2 linked regions of the Azospirillum brasilense genome follow. The protein of the gene in region 1 binds, or shares a complex with, the protein of each later gene. Links are inferred from orthologs where the notes say so. Each region holds a gene or a part of one and is shown on either strand. Other genes may lie near its edges. The genes, in order: D3869_RS21955 and D3869_RS16865.

Evidence for each region.
Region 2: the proteins of D3869_RS21955 (region 1) and D3869_RS16865 are in contact, whole or in part, in a crystal structure (PDB 3ZGX), measured with the Bacillus subtilis proteins. The link is inferred for Azospirillum brasilense from one-to-one orthologs.

Annotation. Positions count from the first base shown.
Region 1 is NZ_CP032346.1:1,751,274-1,768,242, reverse strand. The notes cover bases 5,750-9,794. They hold D3869_RS21955 (chromosome segregation SMC family protein), read left to right. Parts: upstream 5,750-6,132; coding sequence 6,133-9,594; downstream 9,595-9,794. Other genes in these bases: D3869_RS21950 (endonuclease/exonuclease/phosphatase family protein), read right to left, coding at 9,608-9,794; D3869_RS21960 (DsbA family protein), read left to right, coding at 5,750-6,107. In the rest of the region: D3869_RS21985 (dihydroneopterin aldolase), read left to right, coding at 1-115; D3869_RS21980 (PAS domain-containing sensor histidine kinase), read right to left, coding at 120-2,639; D3869_RS21975 (DUF1194 domain-containing protein), read right to left, coding at 2,798-3,559; mutY (A/G-specific adenine glycosylase), read right to left, coding at 3,598-4,680; D3869_RS21965 (DUF721 domain-containing protein), read left to right, coding at 4,837-5,316; more of D3869_RS21960, read left to right, coding at 5,424-5,749; more of D3869_RS21950, read right to left, coding at 9,795-10,627; D3869_RS21945 (NAD(P)/FAD-dependent oxidoreductase), read left to right, coding at 10,872-12,017; D3869_RS21940 (hypothetical protein), read left to right, coding at 12,044-12,505; D3869_RS21935 (OmpW/AlkL family protein), read left to right, coding at 12,666-13,364; D3869_RS21930 (CBS domain-containing protein), read left to right, coding at 13,526-13,960; D3869_RS21925 (response regulator), read right to left, coding at 14,052-14,696; D3869_RS21920 (acyl-CoA dehydrogenase C-terminal domain-containing protein), read right to left, coding at 15,145-16,935; D3869_RS21915 (3-hydroxyacyl-CoA dehydrogenase/enoyl-CoA hydratase family protein), read right to left, coding at 16,953-16,969. UniProt on the Bacillus subtilis protein: Required for chromosome condensation and partitioning.
Region 2 is NZ_CP032346.1:604,593-610,635, reverse strand. Bases 1-2,769 are described here. They hold D3869_RS16865 (segregation and condensation protein A), read left to right. Parts: upstream 1-866; coding sequence 867-1,673; downstream 1,674-2,769. Other genes in these bases: D3869_RS16855 (ABC transporter ATP-binding protein), read left to right, coding at 2,432-2,769; scpB (SMC-Scp complex subunit ScpB), read left to right, coding at 1,670-2,323; D3869_RS16870 (site-2 protease family protein), read left to right, coding at 176-862; nagZ (beta-N-acetylhexosaminidase), read left to right, coding at 1-121. Outside these bases: more of D3869_RS16855, read left to right, coding at 2,770-3,742; D3869_RS16850 (twin-arginine translocase TatA/TatE family subunit), read left to right, coding at 3,843-4,136; Sec-independent protein translocase protein TatB, read left to right, coding at 4,185-4,724; twin-arginine translocase subunit TatC, read left to right, coding at 4,747-5,550; D3869_RS16835 (GGDEF domain-containing protein), read right to left, coding at 5,564-6,043. UniProt on the Bacillus subtilis protein: Participates in chromosomal partition during cell division. May act via the formation of a condensin-like complex containing Smc and ScpB that pull DNA away from mid-cell into both cell halves.

The sequences.
Region 1 (16,969 bases):
CGAGCGCTGCCTGTCCGACGAGCGGATCGCCAGCGTCAAGGTGAGGGTGGAGAAGCTGGACGTGTTCCCGGACGCCGCCAGCGTCGGCGTCGAGATCGAGCGCGCCCGGGCCTGACCCGTCAGGCGGGTTCCCTCTCCTCCACCGCGACGCGGCCGGCCGTGACAGCGGCGGCCGGAATGACGTCACGGCCAGGGGCCGGCGTGCCGGATGATGCGGCCAATGGCAGATGGATGGTGAAGCGGCAGCCGGCCCCCGGCTGCGACGCCACGGCGATGCGCCCGCCGAGAGTCCCCGTGACGATGTCGTAGACGATGTGCAGGCCGAGCCCGCTGCCGCCTTCGGCGCGGCGCGTGGTGAAGAAGGGCTCGAAGATGCGCTCGATCTGGTCCGGCGGAATGCCGCGGCCATCGTCGGCGATGTCCAGCATGACGCTCGTCGCGCCGGCGTCGGGCGGACCGCCGGTGCGCACGGTGATGGCGATGGTGCCGGGCGCATCGGGCCGGAAGGCGTGCAGCAGGGCGTTGATGACCAGATTCGACACGACCTGCGACAGGGCGCCGGGATAGCTGTCCATGACCAGCCCGTCCGGACAGTCCAGCGTCACCCGATGCCCGGTGCCCTTCAGTTGCGGTGCCAGGCTGCCGAACACGCCGTCGAGATAGCCGCGCAGTTCGAACCGGCGCCGCGCTTCCGACGCCCGGTCCACGGCCACCTGCTTGACGCTCTCCACCAGGGTGCAGGCGCGCTCCAGGTTGCTCAGGATGATGGAGGCCCCCTCCTCGACCCGGTCCACGAACTCTTCCAGATCGCGGCGGCGCAACTGCCCATCCGTCATGCCCGCCTTGAATTGCCGAGCCTGCTCGGCAAGATGGCTGGTGGCGGTCACCCCGAGTCCGACGGGCGTGCTGATCTCATGGGCCGCCCCGGCCACCAGAGCCCCAAGCGACGCCAGCTTCTCCGCCTGGATGAGGCTCCTTTGGGTCCGATGGAGATCGTGCAGCGCGCGTTCCGCCGCCTCCTTCGCGGCGAACAGCGTCTTTTCGGCGTATTTGCGCGCGGAGATGTCGCGAAGCGCCACGAACAGCGAGTCCACGCCATCGTGATCCATCGCCATCGCCGACAGCGCGCCCCAGAAGGGGCGCCCCTCGGCGGTGATCAGCCGCGTCTCGACGTCGGGCAGCCGCCCGCGCCGACACACGCCGTCGGCAATGGCCTCCCAGTCTTCCGGCGCCTCCAGGAAGTTTGGCATCGCACGGTCCAGCAGGGCGGAGCCGGGGGTCTCCAGAAGGTCGGCGCTGGGTGCGTTGGCGAACAGGATGCGCCCGTCGGTGCGCCGCGCGATGACGATGGGAAAGGGCGAGGACTGCAGAATGGCGCTCAGCCGTCCCTCGTTCGCCCGCGAAACCGCGGCCTCACGGCGCAACGCGCCGAACGCTCCGGCCAGCCCCTCGACCGCCGTCCCGATTCGCGCGAACTCTTCCAGCGAGGCGGGCGGTGGCGCCACGGTTTCCGGGGTGTCCCGCAAGGCGTCCAGCGTGTCGCCGAGGCGCAGGAGCGGAGCCGCCACATGGCGCAGCAGCAGCAGCGTCACGCCACCCAGCAGCAGGGTGACCGCCGCTCCCCCCGCCAACCCGATCCACCACCCGCGCCAGCCATCGGCGACGACGCGGTCCATCATGCCGAGCGCGGTGAAGGCGGCGTCGCTCGGCAGGCTGGCGGCCAGAGTCTCCAACGGTCGACGGGCAAGATCGCCGTCCGCCCGGACCTGGGCCAGCACGGACAGGCGGCCACGCTGCAGGTCGGTCACCGCGCGCGCCGATGCGAAGCGGTCCAGGACGATGGCAAGGCGGTTGGGCTGCGCCGCCGGCCCCGTCTTCATGCTGGAGAGGCTGTCCAGGAGGGTTTGCTGGTTGCGCAGCCGCTCAAGGACCTCGCTGTCCAGCAACGCGAGCCGCTCCGCCGTGTCGCTGGCCGCCGCCAGCCCGTAGAGCCGACGCAGGTGGTACAGGTTGCTGAGAAAAGCGTAATCCTGGACCGCCTTGTCCGGCTCCGCCAGCAGCGCCGTGGCGTCGGCCAGCGCGCCGTCCACCCCCGCCAGCTGCTCGCCGATGCTGACGGACAGCGCGTCGAGCAGGTCGGCATGAAGACTGCCGCGCCGCAAGACGGTCATCGTCTGGTCGAGCGTGTCGAGGGCTTTGGCATCCAGCACCCGGGCGAACCGGCCGGCCAGCGCCTCCGCCTCGTCCATGGCGGCGACGCGGCGGGTGCGGTCGCGGCTGTTGAGGATCACCTCGGCCAGCCGGCCCAGGTCCGCAACGGCCAAGGCGTCGCGGTGCTGGGCGCCCGCGCGCGGCATGATGGCGGTGCGCGCCTCCTCCGCAAGGCCGGCGACGCCGAGGAAGGTGGACCCGACCAGCGCTGTCAGCGCCCCCAGTGTCAGCACGGCGGCGACGGCCAGGACCATCGCCACCACCGGCAGACGGGGTTTGCGCCCGCCGCCGCCGGCCGCCGCCGACGGAGCGCCGGACGGGCAGGCCGCGCCACAGGCGACGGTTCGTCCGGCGACCGCCGCACCGGCCGCCGCCACGATGTCCGCGACCGCGAAGTCACCCGGATCCACCGGCTTCCGATTGTCCATCCCGCCGCTCCCAAGCGCCGCGAAGGACGCCCCGCGCTCAGAAGGACACCCAGAGCGACGCGCCCGAAATGCGCTCTGCACGCAACGGTAAGGTAGCCTGATCCGGCTTCATTCCTCCAGACGATTTTCCAAAATTCGGAGCCGCCGAGCCATGGCGTTCAGAAATTATCAGCGACGATAACCGAATATGGCGCGGGAAGAGCGGCGATCTCCTGGATGAGTTTCTGCCGGAGAGCCTCGACGAAACTGCCGCGGTCCATCGCCGTCTTCACGAAAGCATTCACGCCGCCGACGACGTTTTCCTGATAGTACTCCTCCAGCCACGGAAACTCGTCGAGAATGGCCAGCGCGTTGATGGTGATCCCCTGCCGCTCGACCCGGTCGCGGACTTCCGCGGGGTCCGGGCCGCTGTTGGAAAAGCCGTTCGACACGATGTCGATCACCTTGCGCGCGGCATCGAAGCCGTTGCCGGCGAACAGCTTCGCCGACTCCGCGATGGCGTTGCCCAGCGCCGTGGAGTCGCCCTGGAAGCCGCGCGGCGCCTTGTCGATCCGGTCCGCGAAGGCGGCAACCTCCTCCGCGCTGGTCAGGGGCGTCCAGGGCACCAGGACGCGCAGGCTGTGCGGGCCGGAGAAGACCACCAGGGTCGCCGCCACGCCGCCCGCGGTCACCGCGTCGCGGACGTCCGGATCGCGGAAGGCCGCGGCGTGGCCCTGCAACTGGAATTCCAGGTCACCGTCGGTGATGGAGGCCGACCCGTCCACCGCCAGAACCAGCTCCAGGGCAACGCGGCGTCCGGCGGGGGCCGGGGCCTTCTTTGCCTTAAGCTCCGTCCTTTGGGGCGTCTCCGCCCGCAGGGGCCCGGCAAGCCATGCGCCGGCCAGGAAGGCCGGCAGGGCCAGGATCGTCCGCCGCCTCATCTCGCTCCGTCCATTGTCCGTTCATGCGTGCGCCCCGTCTACGCGTGAGCCAGGGCGTGGCGCACCACCTTCATCATGACGGAAGGGAGGGCCTGCCCGCCGAGCCGGTCCACCGGCACCCACAGCCCCTCGGCCATCCGCCAGCCGTCGCCGGCCTTGGCCGCGACGACCTCAAGGTCGAGGTGAAAATGGCTGAAAGTATGGCGGACCACGCCCGGCAGCCGGCGCCAGGACAAATCCAGCGGCGCCGCCGCCGCGATCTCCGCCTCGGTCGGCGCGTGGCCGGCCCAGGGGGTGGAGGGCACCTCGGTCATGCCGCCCAGCAGCCCCTCCTCCGCCCGGCGGCGCAGCAGCACGGCCCCCTCCGGGTTCAGAAGCCAGAAGGCGACGCCGCGCCGGGTCGGCTTGTCCGCCTTGGCGGCCTTGCGTGGAAGCTGCTCCTGGATGCCGGCGGCACGGGCGGCGCACCAATCCGACCAGGGGCAGAGCATGCATTTCGGCTTGCGCGGCGTGCAGACCGTGGCGCCGAGATCCATCATCGCCTGGGCGTAGTCGCCGGGCCGCTCGTCCGGCGTCAGGAGGGCGGCCAGCGCGCGCAGCTTGGGCTTCACGCCGGGGAGCGGTTCCTCGACGGCGAACACGCGGGAGACCACCCGCTCCACATTGCCGTCCACCACCGTCGCCTTGTGGCCGAAGGCGATGGCGGTGATCGCCGCCGCGGTGTAGGCGCCGACGCCCGGCAACTCCAGCAGAGCCGCCTCCTTGTCGGGGAAGCGCCCCGCCCGCTCCGTCGCCACCACCTGCGCGCATTTGTGCAGGTTGCGCGCCCGCGCGTAGTAGCCGAGGCCGGCCCAGGCCACCAGAACGTCGTCCAGCGGCGCCGCCGCGAGGTCGCGCACCGTCGGCCAGCGCTCCGTGAAGGCGCGGAAGTAAGGCGCGGCGGCGGGCACCGTGGTCTGCTGCAGCATGATCTCCGACAGCCAGACCCGGTAGGGGTCGGCAACCTCCCCCGGCTTGGCGCGCCAGGGCAGGTCGCGGCGGTTGTGATCGTACCAGGAGAGCAGCCGTTGGGCGGCGTCCCTGGGGGCGTGCTTGGAGGCGGTGTGGGAAGGCGTCGTCATGGCGGCAAGACATAGGGCGAACCCGGACACCGATAAAGGGCCGCCGATAAAGGGCCGCCGATAAAGGAACACCCGCGGGGGCGCTGGCGAAGCCCTGCCCGCTTGCGCTAGGGTGCGCGGACCATCACCAGGAAGCCCCGACCAGGAAGCCTTGACATGAACGGACCGCGGCGAATCGGCCAGACCGTCCCCGAGGTGGCCGGAAAGGCGCTGGGCAAGCGCGGGCTGGCCTTCGGCTCGCTCATCAACGACTGGCCGTCCATCGTCGGCCACCAGTTGAGCCTGCGCACCGCCCCCGACAAGCTGAGCTTCCCGCGCGGCAAGCGGGAGGACGCCGTCCTGCACATCCGCGCCATGGGCGCCATCGCGCTGGAGCTACAGCATCTGGAACCGCAGATCGTGGAGCGGATCAACAGCTTCTTCGGCTACCGCGCGGTGGCGAAGATCAAGCTGATCCACGCCGCCCCGCTGACCATACAGAAGCCGGTGGTGCGCCCGCGCGACCTGACCATGGATGAGGAGCTGTCGGTGATGACCACCACCGCCACGGTGGAGGACGAGGAGCTGCGGGCCACGCTGGAGCGCTTCGGGCGGTCGCTGCTCGCCCGCCCGCGTCCGGCGCCGCGACGCCGCTAGCCACCAAGGATCCCTTGGGGCGGGAGCCGGCTCGGGCTGGGCCATACTCTTGCCGCAAAAGGGGAGTTTCGATTATACCATCAACATCTGGTAGGGATGAGGCCAAAGTGAACCGCAACCTTTTGGGCATCGTTGCTCTGATCGCGGTCGGCATGACGCTGATCATCGGGCTCGCCGTTGCCGGCTCCCGGCCGTCGAACGGGCAGACTCTGCCCGTGCAGACGGCACCGGTGCAGACGGCGCAGGCTCCCGCCGCTTCGACCGCCGATCTGCTGGCCGACCGGGTGCTCGGCAACCCCAACGCGCCGGTGACGATCCTCGACTATTCGTCGATGACCTGCCCGCACTGCGCCGCCTTCCACACCGAGACGCTGCCGAAGATCAAGGAAGCCTACATCGACACCGGCAAGGCGAAGCTGATCTTCCGCGACTTCCCCTTCGATCAGGCGGCGCTGCGCGCCTCCATGCTGGCCCGCTGCGCCCCGGCGGAGCGCTACTACCCGCTGCTCGACGTGCTGTTCAAGAGCCAGGGCCAGTGGAGCCGCGCCGCCGACCCGGTCAAGGCGCTGGCCCAGTACGGCAAGCTCGCCGGCATGAGCGAGCAGGTCATCAACGCCTGCATGGCCAACCAGGCGCTGGCCGACGGCATCCTGCAGAGCCGTCTGGTCGGCCAGGACAAGTACAAGGTGGAGGCCACCCCGACCTTCGTCCTCAACGAGGGCGCGGCCACCATCAGCGGCGCGCAGTCCTTCGAGACCTTCGCCGCCGCCATCGACAAGCTGGTGAAGTAAGGACCGGGCAGAAGGCTTCGATCCCGTGCACTTCACGCGCCTCCGCCTGTCCGGCTTCAAGTCGTTCGTCGACGCCACCGATCTGGTGATCGAGCCGGGCATGACCGGCATCGTCGGCCCCAACGGCTGCGGCAAGTCGAATCTGGTGGAGGCGCTGCGCTGGGTGATGGGGGAAACCTCCGCCAAGCGCATGCGCGGCGACGACATGGACGACGTCATCTTCGGCGGCACGGCCAATCGTCCGGCGCGCAATCTGGGCGAGGTCGCCCTCCTCATCGACAACCGCACCCGCACCGCCCCCGCCGGCTTCAACGAGCACGACGAGCTGGAGGTGACGCGGCGGATCGAGCGCGGCAACGGCTCCGACTACCGCATCAACGGCAAGCTGGTGCGCGCCCGCGACGTCCAGCTCCTCTTCGCCGACAACGCCTCGGGCGCCGCCTCCCCGGCGCTGGTCAGCCAGGGCAAGGTCGGCCAGATCATCAACGCCAAGCCGCAGGACCGCCGCATGCTGCTGGAGGAGGCGGCGGGCATCACCGGCCTGCACTCCCGCCGGCACGAGGCGGAACTGCGGCTGAAGGCGGCCGAAGCCAACCTCATGCGCCTCGACGACGTGATCGGGGCCATGGACACCCAGCTTCAGAGCCTGAAGAAGCAGGCGCGGCAGGCCGCCCGCTACCGCAACCTCTCCGAACAGATCCGCAAGGCGGAGGCGGTGCTCTGGCACCTGCGCTGGATCGCCCATGAAGGCGAGCTGGCGCGCGCCCGCGGCGCCTTCGCCAAGGCCGAGGGCGCGGTGCGGGAACTGATGCTGGCGGTCACCCAACTCACCACCCGCCGCACCGACGATGCCGCCGGGCTGCCGGAGAAGCGCCAGGCCGAAGCGGCCGCCGCCGCCGCCCTGCAACGGCTGGTCATCGCCAAGGAGCAGCTCGACGCCGAGGAGAAGCGGGTCGCCGAGCAGCAGCGCGCCCTGCTCTCCCGCCTGCAGCAGATCGCCGGCGACCTCGGCCGCGAGGAGGCTCTGGCCGCCGACGCCGGCGACGCGCTGGCCCGGCTGGAGGCCGAGCGCGACCGCCTGCTGGAAGCCCAGGCCGACGAGGAGATGCTGGAGGAGGCCGCGCGGGAGGCGCTGGCCGATGCGCGGGAAGCGGTGGACGCGCTCGACCGCGAGTTGACCCGCCTGACGGAGCAGACCGCCGCCGACGAGGCGCGCCGCGCCGCCACCCAGCGGCAGGTCGCTGATTTTGAAACGCGGGCCTCCGGGCTTGCCCGGCGCCTCGCCGAGCAGCAGGCGCAGCGCGACGCGCTGGAGCGCGAGATCGCCGCCCGCGCCGACGTGGCCGAGTCCGAGCTGGCCGTCGAGCTGGCCGAACAGCGGCTGGAGGACGCCCGCGAGGCCGCCGAACGGGCCGAACGCGCCAAGACCGACGCCGAACCCGCCCAGGCCCGCGCCCGCGAGGCCCTGCAGGCCGCCGAATCCGCCCGCGCCAAGCTGAAGGCGGAGGAAAAGGCGCTGGCCGAGCTGTTGTCCGCCGGGGCGGGCGACCTGTTTCCGCCGCTGGTCGACGCGGTGACCGTTACCCCCGGCTATGAGGGCGCCCTGGCGGCGGCGCTGGGCGACGCGCTGACCGCGCCGCTGGACGAGGCCGCCCCGGTCCATTGGCGTCCCCTGCCGCCCTACCCCGACGCCACTCCCCTGCCCGCCGGGGCCGAGCCGCTGGCCGACCGCGTCCAGGGACCGGAGGCCGTCGCCCGCGCCCTGTCGCACATCGGCGTGGTGGCCGACGACGACGCGGGTGCCGCCCTGGCCGCTGGTCTCGCGCCCGGCCAGACCTTGGTCAGCCGCGACGGCGGGGCGTGGCGCTGGGACGGGCTGACCGTGCAGGCCGGCGCGCCGACCGCCGCCGCCGTCCGCCTGAAGCAGCGCAACCGCCTGAACGAGCTGCGCGGCGAGCTGGACCTCGCCGACGAGCGGCTGGAGGTCGCCCGGGACGCCCTGGACGAGGCCAAGCGCGCCGTCGAGGAGGCCGCCCAGGCCGACCGCCGCGCCCGCGACGCGGTGCGCGAGGCCTTCGCCGGGGTGACCGCCGCCCGCGACCGCCACGCCAAGCTGGCCCGCGAGGCCGACGCCGCCGCGTCGAAGCTGGCGGCGCTGGTCGATGGCATCGCGCGGCTGGAGACCGACCGGCAGGAGGCCGAGGCCGCCCTGGAGGAGGCGCGGGAGCTGCTGGACGCCCTGCCCGACCCGCGCGAGGGCCGCGACGCCGTCAACGACCGCCGCGCCACGCTCGCCGAGCACCGCGCCGTCCTGGCCGAGAAGCAGAACGCGCTGGACCGCCTGACCCGCGAGGCGCAGTCCCGCCGCCAGCGCTTGTCCGCCATCCAGCAGGACGTCGCCTCCTGGGGCACCCGCTCCGCCGGGGCGGGCGGGCGCGTGGCCGAGTTGAAGGAGCGCGCCGCCGCCGCCGAAACGGATCTCGGACAGTTGCAAAGCCGCCCGGCGGCGATCGAGGCCGACCGTCAGGCCCTGCTCGGCCGGATCAGCGAGGCCGAACGCGCCCGCAAGCGCGCCGCCGACGCCCTGGCCGAAGCGGAGAACCGGCTGGCCGAAACCGAGAAGCTTCTGAAGCAGGCCGAATCCGGGCTGGCCGACGCCCGCGAGGCCCGCGCCCACGCCGAGGCCGCCGTCTCCGCCGCGCTGCAGAACGGCCAGACCCTGACGGAGCGCATCGCCGAGCGGCTGAACTGCCGCCCCGAGCAGACCCGTGCCGCCGCCGATCTCCCCCCCGACGAGGCGATGCCCGACGTGGCGGTCGTGGAGTCGCGCCTCGACAAGCTGACCCGCGAGCGGGAGAACATGGGGCCGGTCAATCTGCGCGCCGAGATCGAGGCGGCGGAGCTGGAAACCCAGATCGGCACGCTGCAGACCGAGCGCGAAGATCTGGTCAGCGCCATCGCCCGCCTGCGCCAGGGCATCGCCAGCCTGAACCGCGAGGCGCGGGAGCGTCTGGTCGCCTCCTTCGACACCGTGAACCGCAATTTCCAGGAACTGTTCATCCGCCTGTTCGGCGGCGGCAAGGCGCATCTGGAGCTGGTCAACGCCGAGGACCCGCTGCAGGCCGGGCTGGAGATCTACGCCAGCCCGCCGGGCAAGAAGCTGCAGGTGTTGTCGCTGCTGTCCGGCGGCGAGCAGGCCCTGACCGCGCTGTCGCTGCTGTTCGCCGTCTTCCGCTCCAACCCCGCCCCGATCTGCGTGCTGGACGAGGTGGACGCGCCGCTGGACGAGGCCAATGTCGGCCGCTTCTGCGATCTGGTGGAAGACATCGCGCGAGAGGGCAACACCCGCTTCCTCATCATCACCCACCACCGCCTGACCATGGCCCGCGTGGACCGGCTGTTCGGCGTGACCATGGTCGAGCGGGGCGTCTCGCAACTCGTCAGCGTGGACCTGCAGAAGGCCGAGGAACTGCGCGGCGCGGCGTGATTACCCGCTCCGGTTATGGTGCGAACCCAGCTTCGTAAAGAACCGGCCGATGATCCGACTTGGTCGATGGCAAAACCTCAATTATTTTGCAACTGACGCCGCTACCGTGAATGGCATAGTCAAGGGTTCCTCCACTGTTTTGGGTAGGTTCATTCGGCGCACATATCTTCGTATATTCTTCTAGAAATCGTCCATTTTCCAGTTTTCCCTTCAAAATATCATTAGATAACAATGGGTTGTAATTGAAATCACCAACCACTATCCATTTTTTATTGTGCATTCTGATCATCGTTTTTATTAAATTTTCAATGTATGCAGCCTTTTTTGCATCCTTGTTTGATGCTGGCGCGTGCACTGAATAAACTGGCAAACCACGATAGGTCAAACCAAGAATTGGCCTATGAAAGACACTGTCTGTTATGTGTATTTTCCTATCTTCTATATCCACAGCATCCTCTTCTTTGCACATTATTCCGATCGAACATCTTGAGTTGCCCCTCAAATCAACCACACCACCCCATGCATTGAGCAGCTCTTCATAACTTTGCTTTTCCCACTTCTTCATCTGATCCCACACATAATACTCTTTGGTCTTATTCTGATAAGAACTGCTTTGATCATAAACTTTTTCTACGTATAATTTTATTTCCTTAAGGTATTTTTTCGCGATTCTACGCCGCCAATCACAATGGAATCTTTTATAGGATTTCAGGAGTGATATGTGATTAAAGCATCCTGCCTCTTGAACACAAAAAATATCAATTTTGTTTTTTACATATTCAACGATTTGGCTATCATAATATTTTTGGTATTCATTATAATTTTCGTTGCAATATTCGAATATTCTAAAAAATAATTCTGCTATCTTATCTCTGTCCCATCCAAATGTATTGTATCCACAAATCACCATACTCTTAATTTCAGCAGAATTCTCTATTTCGATCTTAGCTCCACTGTCATGCTTGTTGTTCATTGAAACGGATTCCCTCCCGTTTTTTTGTCCAAACACCCCAGAAGCAAAAGCTCTATCCATGACAGCAACCCCCATGTCCATTGAGCATTGATGAGGGTATTTATATTATGGGCAAGCTGCAGCATTGATGAACGTTTATTATTATTATTTTTCTTCACGCGAATTCTTGTCACAAAATCGAACAGTACGCACGTTGAACGAGCCGACGGCGAGAAGGCGGTTGCGTTCGGCAGCCGTCCGGATAGGTTGTCCAAGAGATCGCGCTTCTTCCGAGCGAACGACGGCAAAAACGGGCTGGAGCATGATGGAACGGGTGGATTTTCTGGTGGTCGGCGGCGGCATGGCCGGCGCCTCGGCGGCCTACGAACTGGCGGCGCACGGCAGCGTCGCCGTGCTGGAGCGGGAGAGCCAGCCCGGCTACCACTCCACCGGCCGGTCGGCGGCGCTCTACACCCAGACCTATGGGCATCCGGTCGTCCGCGCGCTGACGGTGGCGAGCTGGGATTTCTACATCAACCCACCGGAAGGCTTTTCGGAACATCCCCTGCTGACGCCGCGCGGCGTCCTGCTGATCGGACGCGCCGACCAGACCGCAGCACTCGACCGCGACTTCACCGAGGGCCGCCGGCTGACCCCGACCGTCGAGCGGCTCGACCGTGCCGAGACGCTGGCCCGCGCGCCCTTCCTGAACCCCGATTACGTGGACGGCGCGGTGTGGGAACCGGAGGCCATGGACATGGACGTCCACGCCATCCACGGCGGCTACCTGCGCGGGCTGAAGGCACGCGGCGGCCGGCTGGTGACCGACGCCGGGGTGACGGCGCTGGAGCGGCGCGACGGGCTGTGGATCGCCACGACCCCGGCGGGCGCCTTCGCCGCCCCGGTGCTGGTCAACGCGGCGGGGGCCTGGGCCGACGGTCTGGCGGGAATGGCCGGGGTGAGCCCCATCGGGCTGGTGCCGAAACGGCGCACCGCCATCACCTTCGATCCGGTGTTCCCCGACCCGGCGGACGCGGCGGGACTCGCCGGCTGGCCGATGACCATCGATGTGGACGAACAGTTCTACATGAAGCCGGAATCGGGCCGGCTGCTGCTCTCCCCCGCCGACGAGACGCCGGTGGAGCCCTGCGACGTGCAACCGGAGGAGATGGACATCGCCATCGCCATCGACCGCATGGAACAGGCGGTGCGGTTTTCCGTTCGACGTATCACGCACAAATGGGCGGGCCTGCGCAGCTTCGTCGCCGACAAGGTGATGGTGGTGGGCTACGACGATTCCGCGGACGGCTTCTTCTGGCTGGCCGGCCAGGGCGGCTACGGCATCCAGACGGCGCCGGCCATGGGCCGCACCGCGGCGGCCCTGGCGACCGGACACGGCCTGCCGCCGGAGGTCGCGGCGCTCGGTGTGCGTGCGGAGGATCTGGCGCCGGCCCGGCTGCGGCGCCCCTGACGGGAGGCACGGCAATGCGCGGAGCGATGACAAGGATCGGTTTCGGTGCGGCTCTTCTGGCCGCCGGCCTTCTGGGCGGCTGCGCCAATCCGGCCGCCGATCAGGCGATGGTCGCGCAGAATGCGCTGATCGGCATGCCGAAGCAGACGTTGCTGTCCTGCGCCGGAGTTCCGGAACGGCAGGCCACCGCCGGGGACCTGGAATTCTTCACCTACCGCAGCAACCGGCTGTATTCCTACCCGACTTGGGGCGGCTACGGCGGCTACTGGGGTTATCCCTACGGGGGATGGGGCGGCTACGGCTACGACGTGACCAGCGTCGATTGCGAGGCGACCTTCACGCTGCGCCACGGCGCGGTGGAACGCATCGTCTACGGCGGGTCGTCCAGCGGCGGAAGCCGACTCGGCCAGTGCTACGTGATCGTACAGAACTGCCTGGGGCAAGTCCCCTCACAGTCCCCACAACCCGCCATGGCGCCAGCGCGTTAAGAGTTCCAGTCCATGCGACAACTCGTCGCTGTTGCAAGGCCGCCTCACTATGACGTTTTGGTTGAGTCGGCATAGCAACCCCACAAAAACTCTGGTAATACATCTCCAGGCATCAAGCCAAAAAAACGACATCAGCTAATTCTGCCCTGGAGCGAATCCCATGACTTTCCTGAAGCGCGCCGCCGCCGCCCTGCTGGCGACCACGGCTCTTGCCGCCGTTTCCTCCCCGTCGCTGGCCCAGGATTTCAAGGGCAAGTCCGCCGGTGACATTCTGGTGCGCGCGCGCGCCCTGGCCGTGATCCCGCAGGAGTCGGGTGACCTGATCCACCAGGGCACCACCAACATCGGCGAGGCCCGGATCAACAACGACTACATTCCGGAACTCGACTTCTCCTACTTCGTCACGGACAACATCGCTCTCGAGCTGATCGCCGGCACCAGCCGCCACAACGTCAAGGGCTCGATCCTGCCGGGTCTCGGCGGCTCCGTGGACGTGGGCAAGGTGTCGCTGCTGCCGCCGACCCTGACCGCGCAGTACCACTTCTTCCCGAAGGAGCGCGTCAGCCCGTATGTCGGCGCTGGCATCAACTACACCCTGTTCTACCGTGAAGACGCCGCCAACAAGGCGAACGGCATCGGCCTGCGCATCGTCGACACCGACTACGAGAACCGCTTCGGCTGGGCCCTGCAGGCCGGCGTGGACGTCGCCCTGACCGGCAACTGGTCGCTGAACCTCGACGTGAAGAAGATCTTCCTGAAGACCGACGTCACGGCGCAGACCAACCTGGGCACCACCGTCCGTTCGGACGTCAAGATCGACCCGTGGCTGGTCGGCCTGGGCATCGGCTACCGCTTCTGATCGGCACCTCCGGGGCCTCCCACGGGAAGCCCCGCGCGACCTGGGTTTCAGGCCGGCTACTCCGAAAGGAGTATCCGGCCTGTTCCTTTTTGCGACTTCCTAGAGAAGCGACAGTGGGTGAGCATTCCCTTTCGTGAATCCGCGCGGGAGGAAGCACAACCATGCACATTGCCGCCGTCTTGAAAAGGAAGGGCACGGAGATCATCACCGCCAGTCCGGACGACCGGATCGACGCGGTCGCCCGCAAGCTCGCCCATCACAAAATCGGTGCCGTCCTGATCATGAAGGACGACGGCCGGCCCGCCGGAATCCTGTCGGAACGCGACATCGTCCGCGCCGTGGCCGCGGATGGGGCCGCCGCCCTGGAGCGGCCCGTCGGCGACCTGATGACCCGCGACCTCGTCACCGGAAGCCCGGCCGACACGGTGTCCCAGATCATGGGCGTCATGACGCAGCGCCGCATCCGCCATCTGCCGATCCTGGAGAACGGCGAACTCGTCGGGCTGGTCAGCATCGGCGACATCGTGAAGGCGCGGCTGGACGACGCGGAACTGGAGGTCGAATCCCTGCGCGGCTACGTTGCCGGAATGGGCTGAGGCCCACGCCACCATCCCTTAAACGAAAACGCCCGCGGGATCGTCCGCGGGCGTTTTCAAAGTCGGGCGGCCGGACGGTCAGATCTGATGGTCAGGCGGAATGCGACTGCGGGAAAGCCATGGCGGCCTGGGTGCGGTTGCGCACACCCAGCGACTTGAAGATCGCCGTCATGTGGATCTTCACCGTGCCCTCCGACAGGCCCAGTTCATGGGCGATCTGCTTGTTGGACTTGCCTTCGCGCAGGCGGTCCAGAACCTCGCGCTGACGCTGGGTCAGCAGATGGTCGAGCTGCGGGTCGCTGGGCGGGATGGCGCCGACGCGCACCTCGGCCTCCCCCGATTCACGCAGCACGGTCGGCGGCACATAGACGCCGCCGGAAAAGATGAGATCCAGCGCGCTGAGCATGATCTTCACGCTGGAGGATTTCGGGATGTAGCCTGCGGCGCCGTGCTCCAGCGCGTCGCGGACGTCGTGATGCGCTTCGGACGCCGACACGACCACGACCTTGGAGTCGGGCTGCTTTCCCCGCAGGTCTTGGATGCCGGAGAAGCCGGGCCAACCGGGCATGCGCAGATCGGTCAGGACGAGATCGTAGGTCTCGCCCTTGCCAGCCTTTTCCAGAAGCTCATCAAAATTGCTGGCTTCTTCAAAGCTGGCACCCTCCTTCAGCTGCTCCAGCAGCCTGCGCAATCCCTCCCGGAAAAGCACATGGTCGTCTCCGATCAGGATTTTCATCTGGTGGTGCCCCCGTACTCAGTGCTTTCAATGGTCCGAACGTACAGCCCTGACACAAGGCCAGTGTTCCGACCTTCAGTTTCGGAAAAAATGCAGGTCATTTTCAAGCATCATATGACCCAATTCCAAAAGGGATAGAAAGTCCTTATGCAGGGTAATGTCACATCAGATGTACCACGATTCGGTGGGGTTGGACAACCCGAATTTAACTTTTGTCTCATTGAAGGCTCCGAGCAATGGCGTTGCTGCGCTACAGCAATATCCATTTCGCGCATCGTTCAAACATGACGAAAGTGAGCACGAATGTATCAAGCCATAGGCTTGCTCATCAGAAAGAACCGTCGTTTTCGTACTTTCTATCTTTCGCATCTCTCGAAACGAGGAAGCCGGAACCGGTGCAGCATACACCGATCCCGGCCCAAAGACATAGACCCCGTAAGGCTGATCCTCAGAAGGCGGCCTCCTCCATCTCCATCAGAGGCTTGGACCCGGCCATGATGGTGATGAACAGCGCGTTCGTCTGCGGCAACAGTTTCGCCGTGTAGAATCGGGCCGTCCTGATCTTGGCCTCAAGAAAGGCCGCGTTGCCCTCCCCTGCCGCCAGCTTCGCCTGAGCGGCCTTGACCATCCTCAGCCACATCCAGCCGAGCGCCACCAGACCGAACAGCCGCAGATAGTCGGTCGCGGCGGCTCCCGCCTCCTCCGGGTCCTTCAGCCCCTTCTGCGCGATGATGGCGGTCGCCTGCTGGAGCTTGGCGAAGGCCTTGGCCAGCGGCAGGACGAACTCGCCCAACTCCTCGTTTTCCATGTCGGCTTCGATCTCGGCGCCGACGGGGTGGAAGAAGCGGCGCAGCAGCCGGCCCATGTCCTGCGGCAGCTTGCGCCCCACGAGGTCCAGCGCCTGGATGCCGTTGGTGCCCTCGTAGATCTGGCAGATGCGGGCGTCGCGGACATACTGCTCCACGCCGGTTTCCCAGATGAAACCATGCCCGCCATGCACCTGCACGGCGATGTTGGCCGACTCGAAGCCGATGTCGGTGAACAGCGCCTTGACGATCGGCGTCATCAGCTGGACGAATTCGTCCGCCTCCTTCCGCGTCTTTTCGTCGGCGTGCTTCTCCGCCACGTCCAGCTTGTAGCCGACCAGCGCGCCGAGCGCGCGGGCGCCCTCGGTGTAGGCGCGGGCGGTCAGCAGGTTCCGCCGCACGTCGGGATGCACGATGATCGGATCGGCCGGCTTGTCGGGATGCGCCGTGCCCTTCAGCGAGCGGCCCTGGAGTCGTTCCCTGGCGTAGGCCACCGCGTTCTGGTAGCTGACCTCGGCAACCCCCAGCCCCTGGATGCCGACGGCGAGGCGGGCCGCGTTCATCATCACGAACATCGCCCGCATGCCCTTGTGCGGCTCGCCGACCAGCCAGCCGGTGGCGTCCTCGAAATTCATGACGCAGGTCGCCGAGGCCTTGATGCCCATCTTGTGCTCGATGGAGCCGCAGGCGACGCCGTTGCGCGGGCCGACCGTGCCGTCCTCCCTGGGCAGGAATTTCGGCACCAGGAACAGGCTGATGCCGCGCGTCCCGGCCGGCGCGTCGGGCAGGCGCGCCAGCACCAGATGCAGGATGTTCTCGGTCAGGTCATGCTCGCCGGCGGAGATGAAGATCTTCGTGCCGGTGATCTTGTGGCTGCCGTCCGCCTGCGGGACCGCCTTGGTGCGGATCAGCCCCAGGTCGGTGCCGCAATGGGACTCGGTCAGGCACATGGTGCCCGCCCAGGTGCCGTCGACCAGCCGGCCGAGGAAGCGCTGCTTCAACGCCTCCGACCCATAGGTGGAGAGCGCGTTGTAGGCGCCCAGCGACAGGCCGGGATACATGCCGAAGCTGAGGTTGGCGGAGCAGATGAACTCCTCCAGCATGGTGTTCACCAGCTTGGGCAGCCCCTGCCCGCCATAGGCCGGGTCGCAGGACAGGCCCTGCCAGCCCGCCTCGATGTAGGTGGCGTAGGCCTCCTTGAAGCCCTTGGGCGTGCGCACCACGCCGTTCTCGAAGCTGCAGCCCTCGCCGTCGCCGGACTGGTTCAGCGGGAACAGCACCTCCTCGCACAGCTTGGCGCCCTCCTCCAGGACCTGGGCGATCAGGTCGGGGGTGGCGTCCTCGTAACCCGGCAGTTCGGCCAGCTTGCCCGCCCCGACGATCTCGTCGAGGACGAAGCGGACATCCTCCAGCGGAGCCTTGTAGATCGGCATTGCTCAGTCCTCCCCCATCAGTTCCGCAGCGGCT
Region 2 (6,043 bases), 1.2 Mb from region 1 along the record:
GAGCGGGGAGGCCGTCCGACGCTGGGCGCGGGCGGAGGCGCTGCGCGGGCCGGCGCAGCCGGTGGACGCCGACGACCTGCGGGCGCGTCTGGCGGAATTGCTGGGAACTCCCCAGGTTTAGAGCCATGCTCAGGCTTCCCCGGCGACTCCGGGGGGCGCAACGGGAGAGATGCGCGTGCTGGAAGGTCTTATCGACCGCATACCGATGATCTTTGCGGTCGCCATCCCCGCGATCCTCGCCATCACGATGCACGAGGCGGCGCACGGCTTCGTGGCGATGTGGCGCGGCGACGACACGGCGTGGCGGCTGGGCCGGGTGACCCTGAACCCGATCCGCCACATCGACCCCCTGGGCACGGTGGTTCTGCCGGCGGTGATGTACTTCACCACCGGCTTCGTCTTCGGCTGGGCCAAGCCGGTCCCGGTGAATTTCGGGCGTCTGCACCACCCGCGCCGCGACATGGTGTGGGTGGCGCTGGCCGGGCCGGGGGTGAATTTCGTCCTGGCGCTGGTCTCCGCGATCATCTGGGGCTTCACCAGCCCGCAGGGCGGGGCGACTGAGCTGTGGGTCCGCGCCGCGCTTGAGGTGTCGGTCCTCGTCAACGTCGTGCTGATGGTCTTCAACATGATCCCGCTGCCGCCGCTTGACGGCGGGCGCGTGGCGGTCGGCATCCTGCCCGACGCGCTGGCCTTCCCCCTGGCCCGGCTGGAGAAGTACGGCATGCTGATCCTGATCGGCGCCTTCTTCCTGCTGCCCTTCATCGGGCGGGAGCTTGGCATGGACCTCAGCGTCTTCTCCTGGGTCCTCGGCCCGCCGGTCGATTACATGATCGAGCTGATCCGCATCCTCAGCGGCAACTGACGGCATGGTCGGCAGGAATCTCCCGGATCACGAGGACGAGGCCCCCGAGGCCGTCACCCCGGCGGAACAGCTCGTCCTCGTCCTGGACGGGTTCGAAGGGCCGCTCGACATGCTGCTGGCGCTGGGGCGCGAGCAGAAGGTGGACCTGACGAAGATCTCCATCCTCCAGCTCGCCGACCAGTATCTCGCCTTCATCGCCGAGGCGCGGAAGGTGCGGCTGGAGCTGGCGGCGGACTATCTCGTCATGGCGGCGTGGCTGGCCTACCTGAAGTCCCGCCTGCTGATCCCGGAGGTCGAGGACGAGGAGCCCTCGGGCGAGGACATGGCGGCGGCGCTGGCCTTCCAGCTCCAGCGGCTGGAGGCGATGAAGGGGGCGGCGGCCAAACTGTTCGCCCGCCCGCAGCTCGGGGTGGACCGCTTCGCCCGCGGCGCTCCGGAGGACCTCGACATCCTGCGCAAGTCGGTCTTCCAGGTGACGCTCTACGACCTGCTGAAGGCCTACGGCGAGCACAAGAAGCGGCAGGAGGGCGGCGTCCTGCACATCGAGCCGGTGCGCCTCTATTCACTGGAGGACGCGGTGCGCCGCCTGTCCGAGCTGCTGGGCCGCATGCCGGACTGGGCCACCCTGTCGAGTTTCCTGCCGGACGGCGTGCGCGGCGGGCTGCTGACCCGCTCGGCGCTGGCCGCCCATTTCGCGGCGACGCTGGAGCTGGCCAAGGCGGGCCGTGTGGAGCTTCGCCAGGACGGTGCCTTTTCCCCCATCTACGTCCGCCGGGCATCGCGCCGGCATGAGCAGGGCGACGAGGAATGAGCGGACCCGACGGCATGATCCAGGAAATCGAGAATCCGGAGGAGGTCGAGCAGCGGTTGCGCGATCTGCGCCTGCTGGAAGCTTTGCTGTTCGCCTCAGCAGACCCGCTGGACGAGGAGACGCTGGGAAGGCGGCTGACCCGCGACGCCGACGTGCGGGCGCTGCTGGAGGAACTGCGCGTCCATTACGCGGCGCGCGGGGTGAACCTGATCCGCACCGGCGCCGGCTGGTCCTTCCGCACGGCGGTGGACCTCGCCCCGCTGCTGCGGCCGGAGGAGGAGGTTTCCAAGAAGCTGTCCCGCGCCGCCATCGAGACGCTGGCGATCATCGCCTACCACCAGCCGGTGACCCGCGCGGAGATCGAGGCGATCCGCGGCGTGGCGACCAGCAAGGGCACGCTGGACATCCTGATGGAGAACGGCTGGATCCGGCCGGGCCGCCGCCGCGAGACGCCGGGGCGCCCGCTGACCTGGATCACCACCGACCATTTCCTCGACCATTTCGGCCTGGAGACGCTGCGCGACCTACCGGGCGTCGAGGATCTGCGCGCCGCCGGCCTGCTCGATTCGCGGCCGGTGCTGCTGGGCATCGGCGGGGCCGGGCTGGAGGACGCGGAACCATCGGAAAACACTGACGATTCCGATACCTGAGCGAAACGCTCGAAAATAAGAACCATTTGCATCAGGGTCGGCGCACCGGTACTAAGGTCAATCGACCGCCATCAAACGACCCCCGGGCCGCTTCAGACTGGGACCGCCATGGATCGTCCGTCCGTCACCGACGCCCGTTCTTTCTCCGCGACCGGAGACGCCGTTTCCGAACCCCGGCCGGCCGGCCTGCGCACCGCGCTGCGCGACAAGGCGTCGGCCCTGTTCGGCCGTGGGACCGACCCGCGGCAGGGCGCCCCCTGCGAGGCCGCGCCCGTGACGCTCCCGACCAACGGGCGGCATCTCGACGCCTTCGGTCCGCAGGGCGGCGGCGCTGCCATCGCGGTGGAGGCCCTGGCGCTGGACGCCGTCACCCACCGCTACGGGCGCGTCGTCGCCGTCGACGACGTCAGCGTGACCATCGGGGCGGGGGAGATCGTCTGCCTGTGCGGTCCGTCGGGCTGCGGCAAGTCCTCGCTGTTGCGCATCGCCGCGGGGCTGGAGCCGGTGCAGACCGGCTCCGTCCGGATCGGTGGCACGGTGGTGGCGGACGAGCGCGGCGCGGTGCCGCCGGAACGCCGCGGTGTCGGCCTCGTCTTCCAGGATTACGCGCTGTTCCCGCACCTGTCGGTGCTCGACAACGTGCGCTTCGGCCTGACCGCCCTGTCCGGCGAGGCGCAGCGCAAGCGCGCGCTGGAGACGCTGGGGCAGGTCGGCATGGCCGGCTACGCCGATTCCTTCCCGCACCACCTCTCCGGCGGACAGCAGCAGCGCGTGGCGCTCGCCCGCGCGCTCGCCCCCAACCCGGCGGTGCTGCTCCTCGACGAGCCCTTCTCGGGCCTGGACGCCCGGCTGCGCGAGCAGGTGCGCGATGAGACGCTGCATGTGCTGAAGCAGAACGGCGCGGCCACCATGCTGGTCACCCACGACCCGGAGGAGGCCATGTTCCTGGCCGACCGCATCGCGCTGATGCGCGCCGGCAAGGTCGTTCAGGTCGGCAACCCGGTGGACCTCTACACCCGCCCGGTCAACGCCTTCGCCGCCGAGTTCTTCGGCGAGGTCAACCGGTTGGCGGGCGTCGTGCAGGGTGGGGCGGTGGACACGCCGGTCGGCCCGATCCCCACGGAGATCGCCGACGGCACCGCCGTCGACGTGCTGATCCGCCCGGAGGCGCTGAAGCTGTCCGCCCAGCCCGCCGCCACGGTTCCCGCCGGCGACCTGCCGGTCCTGGCGCGGGTGATGGCGGCGCGCCTGCTCGGCCGCACCAGCCTCGTCCACCTCGACGTGCCGGACGGGAAGGGCGGGTCTGTGCATCTGCACTCCCGCATGCCCGGCCAGTTCCTGCCCCCCGAACAAAGTCACGTTTCGGTGTGCATGGACCTGTGTCAGGCCTTCGTTTTTCCAGCCGGTGCACCCACTTAAGTCGTTTGAGCGGTTTCACCCGACCGATCGTTGCGGGAGGGGAACCTTTCTGCCATAGTGCCGCCCCGCCATTGGGCTGCCTGTTCAGGAAACGTGTGTCATGGGATTCTCCAGCGTCTGGCATTGGGTCATCGTCCTTCTGATCGTCCTGCTCCTGTTCGGCGCCGGCAAGCTGCCGAAGGTCATGGGCGACCTCGCCAAGGGCATCAAGAACTTCAAGGCCGGCCTGAAGGACGAGGAAGAGGGTGCTGCTCCCGGCGCCGACTCCAAGGTCCTGCCGAACCAGCCCGTCCCGCCGGCCCAGCCGGTGTCCTCGGTCCATCCGGTTCCGCCCGCCCCGGTTCCGCCCGCTGCCGACCCCGGCGTGAAGAAGGACGAGACGGCCCGCACCTGACCGTCCGGCGCCGCCCATCCCCGCGCCGCTTCGAAAGGCTGAGGAGCCATGTTCGACATCGCATGGTCGGAACTGATGGTCATCGCGGTCATCGCCCTCGTGGTGATCGGCCCGAAGGACCTGCCCAAGGCCATCTACACCCTGGGAAAATGGGTGAAGAAGGCGCGCCTCGTCGCGCGCGACTTTCAGGGCCACATCGACGACATGATGCGCGAGGCGGAGCTCGACGAGCTCCGCAAGGAAGCCCTGAAGGTCCGCGACACGAACCTCCAGAAGATGGTCGAGAACACGATCGATCCGAAGGGGGAGCTGAAGGGCGCCTTCGATGTGGCGGCCGACATCGGGGCCAACGGCGGCCATCCCGGCAGCCCGCCGGAAGACGGCCCGGCCTCGACGGTCGTTTCCCCGGTGCCGCCCGTCGGCTCGCCGCAGGTGACGGCGGCCCAGCCGCAGCCGGCGACCGAGCCTCCGGTCACGGCCCCGCTTCCTCCGGCCCCGCCCGCGGAGTTCGTCCCGGCCCCGGCCCAGCCGCCGGTCCCGGCCTCCGCCGACTCCGCTGCGGCGGCAACCACGAACAAGCAGGCGTGACCCAGTGTCCGGCGAAACGCGCATGACCGGCGATACCGACGACGAGCTCGAAGAAAGCAAGATGCCGCTGATCGACCATCTGGTCGAGCTGCGCAACCGGCTGATGTACGCAACGCTGGCGATCATCGTCGCCTTCTTCGTCTGCTACGCCTTCTCGGACCGCATCTACAACTTCCTCGTCCAGCCCCTGGCCGACATCCTGGCCGGGCAGGGGCGGCGGATGATCTACACCGGCCTGACCGAAGCCTTCTTCACCTATGTGAAGGTGGCCTTCTGGGCCGGCTGCTTCCTGTCCTTCCCCATCGTCGCCAGCCAGATCTGGATGTTCGTCGCGCCCGGCCTCTACAAGCACGAGCGCAAGGCCTTCCTGCCCTTCCTGGTGGCCACCCCCATCCTGTTCTTCCTGGGCGGGGCGATGGTCTACTACTTCATCTTCCCGCTGGCCTGGCGCTTCTTCCTGGGGTTCGAGTTCCACCCGGGCATGGACGCCAGCGCTTTGCCGATCGAGTTCGAGGCCCGCGTCAGCGAGTATCTCGGCCTCGTGATGCACCTCATCTTCGCCTTCGGTCTGGCCTTCCAGCTTCCGGTCCTGCTGACCCTGCTGATCCGCGCCGGGCTGCTGACGACCGAGACCCTGGCCGCCAAGCGGCGCTACGCCATCGTCTTCGTCTTCATCGTCGCGGCGATCCTGACCCCGCCGGACGTCATCAGCCAGGTCGGCCTCGCCATCCCGCTGCTGGCGCTCTACGAGGTGTCGATCCTGATCGGCCGCCGCATCGAGAAGACGCGCGGCGACGCCGACGAGACGGAAGCGGAGCAGGCGTAAGGCCCCTTGCGCCTTACGCCGTCGCTTCGTCGACCATCACCTGATTGCGGCCGTTCCGCTTGGCCCGGTAGAGGGCCAGGTCGGCGGCCGCCAGCGCCGCGTCGAGGTCCTCGCCGCTGCGGCAGGCGGCGATGCCGATGCTGACGCTGGCGGCGATCTCGTGGCCCTGGAAGGGCAGCGGCCGCGCCGCCACGTCGCGGCGCAGCGCCTCCGCCAGCGTTGCCGCCCCGGTGCGGTCGGTGTCGGGAAGCAGCAGGCAGAATTCCTCCCCGCCATAGCGTCCGAACAGGTCGGTGCGGCGCAGCCGTGCCGTGACCGTCTCGGAGAAGAGGCGGAGAAGCGCGTCCCCGGCCAGATGGCCGAAGGTGTCGTTGACCCGCTTGAAGCGGTCGAGATCGAGCAGCAGCAGGGTCAGCGGCGCCCCGTTGCGTTGCGCCCGCAACAACTCCCGCTCGGCGTGCTTCAGGAAGGCACGGCGGTTGTAGGCGCCGGT